2 regions of the Bacillus sp. ISL-46 genome follow, and region 1 is predicted to be linked to the other one. Evidence: riboswitches for the same ligand, from Rfam matches in the RefSeq annotation. Region 1 holds a riboswitch; the other holds the start of a gene.
What was found. Region 1 has a riboswitch for glycine ahead of J7E67_RS09040 (amino acid permease). Riboswitches for the same ligand answer to the same signal wherever they lie in the genome.
Positions count from the first base shown of each region.

Region 2: linked by a shared signal. The riboswitch ahead of J7E67_RS13640 (amino acid permease) and the one ahead of J7E67_RS09040 (amino acid permease) in region 1 are both predicted to bind glycine.

Region 1 covers NZ_JAGGQR010000014.1:199,016-204,431, reverse strand. The annotation lists gene J7E67_RS09045 (MFS transporter) at 1-326, opposite strand, end outside; gene J7E67_RS09040 (amino acid permease) at 561-1,925, opposite strand; glycine riboswitch at 2,090-2,170, opposite strand; gene J7E67_RS09035 (DUF2935 domain-containing protein) at 2,686-3,498, opposite strand; partial or broken gene J7E67_RS09030 (cell division protein FtsZ) at 3,578-3,724, opposite strand; gene J7E67_RS09025 (MerR family transcriptional regulator) at 3,886-4,440, shown strand; gene J7E67_RS09020 (patatin-like phospholipase family protein) at 4,739-5,416, opposite strand, start outside.
Region 2 covers NZ_JAGGQR010000021.1:51,781-57,196, forward strand. The annotation lists glycine riboswitch at 79-181, opposite strand; gene J7E67_RS13640 (amino acid permease) at 294-1,700, opposite strand; glycine riboswitch at 1,978-2,077, opposite strand; gene J7E67_RS31840 (glycoside hydrolase family 3 C-terminal domain-containing protein) at 2,237-2,743, opposite strand; gene J7E67_RS13650 (response regulator transcription factor) at 2,866-3,633, opposite strand; gene J7E67_RS13655 (sensor histidine kinase) at 3,630-5,416, opposite strand, start outside.

The DNA of each region.
Region 1 (5,416 bases):
CCTGCGCCTAAGCCGGCAATAAACCTAAAGATGTATACTTGTCCAATATTTACGGCTAAACCAGTTAACGCCGTTCCGATAGCAAATAGTAGAATCGTATAGGTAAATATTTTAACTCTCCCAAATTTATCTGCTAAGATACCGAAAATGATTCCTCCAGCGAGCATACCTAAATTGGTAATCGAAGAAATAAGACCTCCAGCAACCATGTCAATATGAAACTCTGCAATAATCATCGACATCGCAAAGGAGATAAACATGATATCCATGCCCTCTAATGTTAAACCTGCTACTGATGCAACTACTGTTTTTTTACGATAATCCATTTTTGTCGTTCTCCTTTCAAGCCTCACAGGACTTTGATTAAAAGATAATGGGCAAAAATAAAATGCCCTTTCATCCAAAGGACAAAAGGGCATTCATATACATAATTAGTATAATGAAGTTTACTTTTGCCTTTTTGGCCTCTCTGGACCAAATTAAAGGAATTTAATTTCATCTAATAGTAACACGATACATATCATGTGACAATATTTTTATTATATTGCAAGAATTCTACTTTACGCAGATATTCTAATATTTTTTCCCTTTGTCCTTTTAAATGAATACACTATGAATAAAAGAATGAACCATAATGGTGTCATTAATAAAGCGACACGAGTTGATTCTGCAAATAGCATAATAATGAGAATAAATGCAAATAACGTGAGAACAAGATAATTAATAAATGGTGTAAACGGTGCTTTAAAAATCGACTTTTCATGTAAATCGGGGCGTGATTTCTTATATCGCAGATGACAAATTAAGATAATGCTCCAAACCCAAATAAAACAAATCGCACTAATCGTTGTCACGATACCAAAGGCTTGTTCTGGAATCAGCTTACTTAAAAGAGCTCCGACGGAAAGAACAAGTGCAGATATAAATAATGCGTTACTCGGTACATGATTTTTATTTAATTTAGCAAAATTCGCTGGTCCCTGTTGATGATTACTTAAATTAAATAATATGCGGCTCGTTGAAAACAATCCACTGTTACAGGCAGACGCAGCTGATGTTAAGACGACAAAATTAATAATTCCTGCAGCAATCGGAATACCAACTAAACTAAACGTTTTTACAAAAGGACTGTTTCCTGCATTCAGTTGCGTCCATGGATTGATGCATAAAAGGATAATAAGGGCTCCCACATAGAAAAACAGTATTCTTAAAGGTATTTTATTTATTGCAGATGGGATATTTTTTTGTGGATTGGATGTTTCGGCTGCTGATACACCTACTAATTCAACACCTACAAATGCAAATACAACCATTTGAAAAGAAAGTAAGAAACCTGATATTCCATTTGGGAAAAGACCACCATGGCTCCATAGATTTTTTACTGTAACCGTTCCTGAATCTGTTTGAAATCCAATAATTAACAAAATGACCCCTATGATGATTAAAGCAAGAATGGTGATCACTTTAATTAAAGCAAACCAAAACTCTAATTCTCCAAATAGCTTTACTGTTAATAAATTTAGTCCCAATAATAGAATTAAACAGACTATAGCAGGCATCCATTGTGGGATATCGAACCAATATTGTACATATACACCAACAGCAATAATATCAGCCATTGCTGTCATAATCCAACAAAACCAATACGTCCATCCAGTTACATAACCAGCCCACGGTCCAATATAATCCTCGGCGAAGTCCGTAAATGATTGATAGCCCTTATTTGATAAAAGAAGCTCTCCTAATGCCCTCATTACAAAAAAACATGCGATACCCACGATTAAGTATGCAATAATGATAGATGGACCTGCTAACTGAATGGCTTTTCCTGAACCTAGGAATAAACCTGTACCAATCGTACCTCCAATCGCAATCAGTTGTACGTGCCGATTTTTTAAATCTCGTTTTAATTCTTGTTGTACCACTTCATTTGCCCCCTCATTAGTAATAATTTCCTTTGTTCACTTTGTGAAGATATGAACAAATGGTTAAACTCCATGAAAAAAGAGATTGGAATTTCTCCAATCTCTTCGGTCATAAGAATAACAAATAATATCCATTACTCTTTTGTCAGAATAACAAATAAAACTCGTACTCTTCTGTCCTTTTGCCTGAGATTGTGAACCCTTCGGCGCCGCAGATTTCCTGCGGTCTCTCCAGAAGCTGCTCCTGCTATAGTTTGATCCATAGCAATCATAGCTTGCTTAGTATTTAATTTATGTAGAAGAACAAATGGTTCAAAATCCCCCGCTAAAAAAAGTTATGCATTATTACTTCTTATCTCACAAACTAAATTATTGTTAAATAATTTCTAATTTTAGTAGTATTCAATCACTTTGTCAATAATTAATTTCGGAGAATCTAGATTAATGGAGAAACAAAAAATGAACCCACTGCAAAGGATTGGGTTCATTTTTATCGCATTCGTGGATTCTGCATCTTTAATCTCCTAGTACCAAAAAATATTGAATATGATTTGCTGATATGGGCGTAATCGCCATAACACGATATCCGATACTCAGTAATTGCGACAAAGTTTCTGCACAATTTTGACGTGGAGGCTCAAACGGAGCATGGAAACTTTTATAAAGATTTATTAATTGATTATTGTTTGTACAGTGAAGCAAGATCACATGTCTACCAGTCCATGCTTGACCGATCATTGGTTGTGGTTGTGTTTCCCTTTTATTTCTCATTAAAATATTCCTTAAGTCGAGGTTTAGCAGGATCACAATTGGGTGAGTCAAGATTTGCCGATTCTGCTAATTTCATAAGATAATAACATTCTTCACGGTACATATGATCCGCCATTAGGGGGGCGAATGTTCCTAATGCTTGCTTACTTAGTCTGAGTTCTTCTATTTCATGTAGAAAATTTTGAAATAATTTTATTTCTAACTGGCTGTCTGAATTCATTTTTAACAAAGCAGGGAACGAGGTCAAATTAGTTCTTAAATATCCTGCTAGTTCAACTGATTTCAGGTAAAAATCTTCAAAGTTCTTCCTAAATGTATTACTTTTCTCAATGAGTTTCTTTTCAACACTATCTAAATTAGAGGAAATTGCCTCTGAATGACCCGCAGCATCTAATAACCATAAAAGATGATGATGTAGTTCATGGTAAACAGGAGGAGCTTCCCCTGCTTTTAGGTGTATTAAAATTCTTAAGTATTCCTCTAATTCATTGACCATATGATTAATAAAGGTTGGCGAAAGGTGAATTTTTATTTTCCCTATCAGATGTTTTCTTAATAAGTCCAATTTAAATTCCCGTAATCTTATAACCTCTGTTTCAGCTTCAATTGTTAATGGCACTAAATCTGAGGAATTTGCACGCTCCAGAAGTTTGTCAAAAACTCGAATAAAAGATGATGCCTTCTCAATTTCCTCTTTTTGAACGGGTGCAAGAGCTTCGAAAATAAGCCTCGAATGATCACCTAATATTTGGAGCCAAAAACGGTGTTCAAATTTTGCTGTTCTCGCAAAGACATCGTTCATGTTTATTCCTCCCAGTAAGAAATCCCCACACTATTTTGATGTTTATTCTTCTTATTTGCTTCTTATGACCAATGACATGCTCAGTGAATCCAGTGGCAAAGACAGTTACGATAATTTCTTCATCTAAGTTTTCGTTAATGACCGAACCAAAGATCATATTTAATTCCTCATGAGAAGCAGAAGCAACTATATCGGCTGCTTCCTGTACTTCAAAAAGACTTAAATTAATTTTCGACTCTCATTCTCACTGAATGATGTCTGACATCCTTACTTTTATAGCCGTATCCTTCCATATAGTGCATTACCTATACTTCATTCAGAAAAAATTCTAATAAAAAAAGGAATTCTCAGCGTTTTATAGAAGTGTTAAATTGGAGGTGTAGTGTTATGACGATAATATATTCACCTAGTGACGTACAGGAATTGCTTGGAATTGATGGTAGTACATTACGGAAGTATGCCATTCTCTTAGAAGGACATGGGTATCAAGTTCAGCGTAATAATAGAGGACATAGAACCTATATAGATAAAGATGTTATCACTCTCCGCAAATTAATCGAATTCAGTAAGCAAGAGGGTATGACGATGGAACGTTCAGCCGAGGCAGTGATGACATGGAACTCTGTAGAATATAAAACGGTAACCTTTACGGAAGTGGTGCCGTTACAGACAACTAATGAGGGGGATATTGAGCAAAATACTAACACTAAAGAGCTATTGGATCGTATAGAACATTTGGATCAAGTAAACTTAGATTTAATCAAACATTTGAAGGAGAAGGCAGTACGGGAAGCTAGGCAAGAAGAGAAGATTAATCTAATTTTGAAGTATGTAGAACGTATGGAGCAAATGGAGAAGGAACGAAGTAAAATGATTGAGGAAGAAACCAGAAAGCAAATCGCAGTCGCCGAGCAAAGGAAATGGTGGAAATGGTGGAAATGAGAAAAGCCGTGCTTAGAATAGCATGGCTTTTTTTACAAACATAAGTCAAACAATGAAAATTTTTTTCTTTTATTAAAAGAAGTTAACAGTTCATTTAAAATGAGGAATATCGACAACTTTTTCAATATACCTTGTTTATAATGACTTAAGTATTGAAGTGTAAAAAATTGAGGAGGAAACTAATGGACGTTCTACTCTATATCGGTACGAATCTATTAGGTGCTCTTGCTATTGTGCACCTGATTACATTCACTTTTAATCTATTTTCTAAATAAAGTTCGAGAAATGGCCTTTTCAGCTACTTATTCTTTAATCTTTGCATTCTTTTAACCTTATATTGTTCAAAATCCCACTTCGATAAAAATTCTTTTGTAGAAGAATAGCCTGACATATAGAGAAAATCGATTTCATCCGTATCCAATTCAAAATCAGTAGCGTTGATGTCACCAGTTGGAATTTGAATGGTACGTTCAATCGTCTCTTTGTTCAAATGTCGTAGATCATGGGCTTGAATCATCGTATTAAATATATTTTTAAAAAGGTGGATGGGCGTTGGTATTACTGGATCTATGTTAACTTTATCTTTCACAAAACGGAAGCCGAACGTTGGAAACCGAGGGTTTTCCGTATCAAATATCCATATTGGAAAGTTACTTAGTAAACCACCATCTAAAATGTAGGACTTTTTACGGTCTTTTGATTTCCAAATAACCGGACGGAAGAAAAATGGGAGAGAGGCACTCATCATAACTGCGGTTGAAACCTTAAAATCAGCAGGAGTCATCCCATACCGATCCAAATCATCTGGCAAAACAAGCATTTGGCCATTCGTAACATCAGAAGCGATTATCCTCAATTTTTCCTCTGGTAGATCCGCAAATGTCTTAATTCCTTTTTCTATAAGAAGTGAATCCATCCAGATTTCCAAGTAATCGTTTTTATAAATTCCAAGATGAATCATTAGTTCTAATAAGGT
Region 2 (5,416 bases), on a different contig from region 1:
CTTTTACCTGAGAGTTTAAGTTCGATTAAGAACCTTCCCCTTTGGTGGCAAATACTTTATCTGCGCTCTCCAGAGTTGCGTCCAATTGTGGTTCCATCTACCTGAGAGATTTGTTCCAAGGGTCTTTTTGGAACTTGCTCCTTCGGTGGCGTGTAAACTTGCACTCTCCCACAACCATCTTCCGCTTATTTATTTTTATTATTTTCAGAATAATAGTAAATGCAATCTAAGTCAAGCTTTTTTGAAAGCGGAAACATTATTTATTAATAAAAGTTATTTTTTTGGGTTGCCACTTAATTTTCTGCTACTTTTTGTTGATTCTCCTGATCCGCATAATTCTCCCGATCCGCATAATCCGCCTTCTTTATCAACATCTTATAAATCGCAATCAGCATGATAAACCAGACAGGTGTTACGAATAAGGCAACACGAGTGTCTTCCGCAAGTGCAAGTACGACAAGCACGAACGCTAGGAAGGCAAGGATTAAGTAATTGGAAAATGGATAAAGCGGCAATTTAAATTTGTTCACTTTCGCTAGATCTGGTCTGGTTTTGCGGTATTTCAAATGACTGACGACAGTAATACCCCAAATAAAGATGAAACATACTGTAGAAATACTTGTAATCAGCGTAAATACTCCTTCTGGCATTACATAGTTCAACACAATGGCAATTAAAATAACAACAGTGGAAAAGAACAATGCATTGGAAGGTACCTGACGAGAAGTAAGTTTTGCAAATGGTACAGGTGCATTTTTATCTCTGGCAAGTGAGTATACCATCCGGCTTGTACTGAAAATGGCGCTGTTACATGCCGATGCTGCAGATGTTAGAACGACAAAATTGACGATACCAGCAGCTGCAGCGATACCAACCGCCACGAATACTTGAACGAATGGGCTTTTCGCTGGATTGATGGCGTTCCACGGATAAATACTCATAATGACAATAAGGGCGCCAATGTAGAAAATTAATACCCGAATAGGAATATTATTGATTGCTTTTGGGATAACTTTTTCCGGGTCTTCTGTTTCACCAGCAGTAAGTCCTACAAGTTCAATGCCAACAAACGCAAACACCACCATCTGGAATGAGAGAATAAAGCCATTTATGCCATTTGGGAACATGCCGCCGTGACTCCATAGATTCGTGAAACTGGATGCGCCTGAATTTGTGGAAAAGCCTTTAATAATCATGAAAATCCCGATAACAATTAATGCAAGAATCGCAATAACTTTAATTAATGCGAACCAGAATTCCATTTCGCCAAAAAGCTTTACGGTTGCAAGGTTCATGATTAGCAAAACGACTAGTGCAATTAATCCTGGCATCCATTGTGGTACATTTGGAAACCAAAACTGAGTATAGAGACCAACTGCTGTTAAATCGGCCATAGCGATTGAAATCCAGCAAAACCAGTAGGTCCAGCCAGTAATAAATGCTGCCATATTACCTAAATAGTCTCTAACAAAGTCAACAAAAGAATGATATTTCAAATTGGATAAAAGCAGTTCTCCAAGTGCACGCATGATTAAAAAGCAAATGACACCTGTAATCAAGTAAGCAAATAAAATCGATGGACCTGCTAAATGAATAGATCTACCTGCTCCAAGAAATAATCCTGTTCCGATAGCCCCGCCAATAGCGATAAGTTGAACGTGCCTGTTTTTTAAACCTCTCGACAATGTTTGTTCCTGCATATGAATTCCCTCTTTCTACTTTTTGAGAATGTTTAATATTTTATTAGTCAATTCGGCAGAAATAAGCGCTTACATTTTTCTGAAAATTATACTCAACAGGACAATCATGATGTGCACTCTCCAATTATTAGTTTTGTGTTTACCTCCTCCTTTTTTTGTTTATTACTATTTTTCTCCACAAAAAAAGGACAGAGAAAAATAGGCGTTCCCCATTTTCCTCTGTCCTTTTACCTGAGAGTATAACTCCTTTGGTGGCACATGGCGCTCTCCAGAGACGCGTCCTATTGTGGTCCTTTTACCTGAGAGATTGAGCCCAATTTTTGGGACTTGCTCCTTCGGTGCTAAACAATGCGTTTAGTCTCTCCCACAATACTCATCCGCAATTATGAATATAATTAAATCCTAGTCTATTCAAGGAATGATGTCAAATGAATTTTCTGAATTTAATTAATTATTATAATTTTATAGAAATACAGAAACCATTGTTAACAGACACTTTTCCATTACAATTTAATGTATTCATGTGCCTTCAACTCCTATTTATATGTTAATCCAAAATCAAATCCGTAAGAATCCCCATTTTTATTTTTATAGACATAGGAAGGATCCTCTACATAGCCTGGAATATCTCCAACCTCGTTGTCTACCGCTTCTTTGTTAGCAGGTATGGTGAATGGAAGTTTCCCTGTCGGATTGTATTTTCCACGAATAACGTCTACGATTGCCTCAGCCTTTACGCCAAACGTGCTGATTACCGCTCCAGCATGGGGCTCAATTTGATCAATCAACCACGGGTTAGTGAAGTTAATCGCAGTAATCGTCGGAACTTTTTTCTGAATCTCAATAATTCTATCAACATTAGTAATTCCTGTTTCAGGGCCTATGGTTATCCGTGGATTATTATCCCAATTCGATTGAACAGGTCGGACCCAAACAAACGCATGAGTCGCTTCCTCAAGTTTATAATTTAGAAGGTAAACAATAATAGAGAATATTTTTAGGTGAATTTGTGTTTTTTTAAGATTTATAAAATTCAGATATATATACCCATAGCCAAAGTCCTAGCTTTAGACCATATAAGAACGCAAAATTGATATAAATTAAGCGCAAACTTAAATCAATCAAAAAAAAGAAGCCAAAAACTAGATTCTTGGCTCGTCGACCTTTATGGAGTTTTTTCCGGTACCTTTTCAAGCGCTGATTTTCGAAACTCTGATGGTGAAAAGCCTGTAAGCCTCTTAAAGTTGTTACTAAAATAGGCTAAATCCGAGTATCCCACTCTCTCAGCAATCTCAGATAATCGTAAGGTTGTATTCAGTAACAAACGTTTGCTTTCCTCAATTCGCAGCTCGGTAATATAATCGACAAACTTCTTGTTCAGCTGTTGTTTGAATAATTGACTAAGATAACTAGGATTCATATGGACAGACTCTGCCGCATCTTTCAGTGTAATTTGGTCTAATGCTGTTTTTTCTAAATACTGCAAAACCTTTTCAATCGTTGAGGAAGGAAGATTTTCATCCTCATTTTTTGGAGTATTCCTTTTTGTCTCTTCTTTTGATTTCATTTCCAGCCACTTTTCAAGACAATCTTTTAACTCGGTTTCCTCTACTGGTTTTAGAAGGTAATCGGTTACACCGGTTCGAATCGCTTGTTGAACAAATTGAAACTCGTCATGAACACTGATCACAATGACATCCTGTTTCTTCTTTAAATGACTCAATTCTTTTACTAACGAAAGCCCGTCCATTATAGGCATTCGAATATCCGTTAACACTAGGTCTGCATCATTATGCTTAATCCAGTCGAGTGCTTCTAACCCGTTTTCACATTCGTGGACCACTTGCAAAGGAAGCTTCAACTTGTTTATCGTCCACTTAAGAGCTGTTCGAACCCATCTCTCATCATCAACCAACAAGATATTTTTCTTCATTCTCTCTCCTCCTCCACATGATGATCTAGTATGGGTAAATGGATCAATACCTCAGTCCCTGAGCCCTGTTCACTTTGAATGGTTATTCCATACTCGGGTCCAAACAAATAATGAATTCTTTGATGAACATTTACGATTCCTATATTTTTCCCATCACTAGTGGCCGTTTTTAAGTCCATTCTTTTCTTGATTTCTTCTAAAATATGATCCTTTATTCCTTCACCAGTATCGGAAATGCGAATAACAACGGAAGACTCAGAATGACGGAAAGCTGATATCACAATTTTTAATTTTCTAGTATTAGGACCATAACCATGAACAAAGCAATTCTCAACCAATGGCTGAAGTGAAAATTTTACCACTTTCAGCTCCATTACCCATTGAGGAATATCAAACATGTACTCAAAACGGTCCTCAAAGCGAACCTTTTGAATCTGCAGATACATTTCACAAAAATTCATTTCTTCTCTAAAACTCACGGTAGATGAATGATTATTAAGATTATACCGAAGTAGTTTTCCAAGTGAGAAAGACATGGTTGCAATATTTTCCTGATTTTCTTCCAATGCCATACCCCTAATGGTTTCAAGAGAATTGTATAAAAAGTGGGGATTCATTTGTGATTGCAGCATTTTTAATTCGACTTCTTTTTGTTTAAGTGACATTTCTGCTTCCTTTAACTTAGAGACGTATACTTCTTCAAGTAAGTTGGATAGTTTCTCAACGGTATTATTAAAACCAGCAGTCAATTGTCCGATTTCATCATTTGTATCCACTCGAACTCTGCCATCTAATTTTCCAATTTCAACTTCCTTCATAAAATGTTGCAGACGACGGATGGGCCGAATAATGCTTGTGGCGAATCCGAACCCGATCAAATAGGCAATGATCAAAGAGACAAGAATGGTTAAGAATATGGCTTTTTCAATTTGAACGATTCCCCCCGTCAAATCTCGGTATGGGACTGCCGATAGAAACCTCCAGCCGAGGTTCCGAGAAAAAGTATAGGTAACAAAATCTCTCCGTTCATTTTCTAAAATTTCCGTGCTGCTTCCTTCTGTTTTCAGGTTTGAAAGTTGTTTAAATTCAACCTTTTTCCCGAGTTTTGAGTAGTCAGGATGGTAAATATAATGCCCGTTCGCATCTAGAATGGAAAAATAGCCATTTTTACTGATAGTTACCTTGTTAGAGATTTCTTCAATTCTTCTGAAATTGATATCAATAATAAGCATGCCTACAGGTAAGAGCGTCTGGGGGTTATATAGTCTCCTTACGAGTGAAATGACAGGCTGTTCCTTATTTTCTAATTTTAACTTTCTCATAACTAACATACTCATCCCATTAAGTGGGACAGACGAATACCAATATTCTTCTTTCATTTTCGTAGCAGGATAGAAATTTCTATTTCCAAGAGTATCAATTACCTGATTGTTATTAAGTAGTATAGTGATATTAGTTATATCTGCTCTTGAGTATTCTGCTTCTTTAAGGGTGTTACGAGTTGGTTCAATAAATTTATCTCTATTTTCTGACATTTTCAATTTCAAAAGGCTCGATAATTCAGGAGAGTTGATAATTTTTAAGCTGGTAATCTCAAAATCTTGTAAATAATATTCGATATGTGACTCTACTTGATCAATTACTTGGCTGCTCGATTGTCTAAGTACATTTTCAAGTTCAACCGATGAACGATTGTATGAAATAACTCCAACTGAAATGACTGGAAAAATAACCAGAAAACTGGAGAAAATGCAGAGCTTTATCATCAGTGATTGATTTTTTA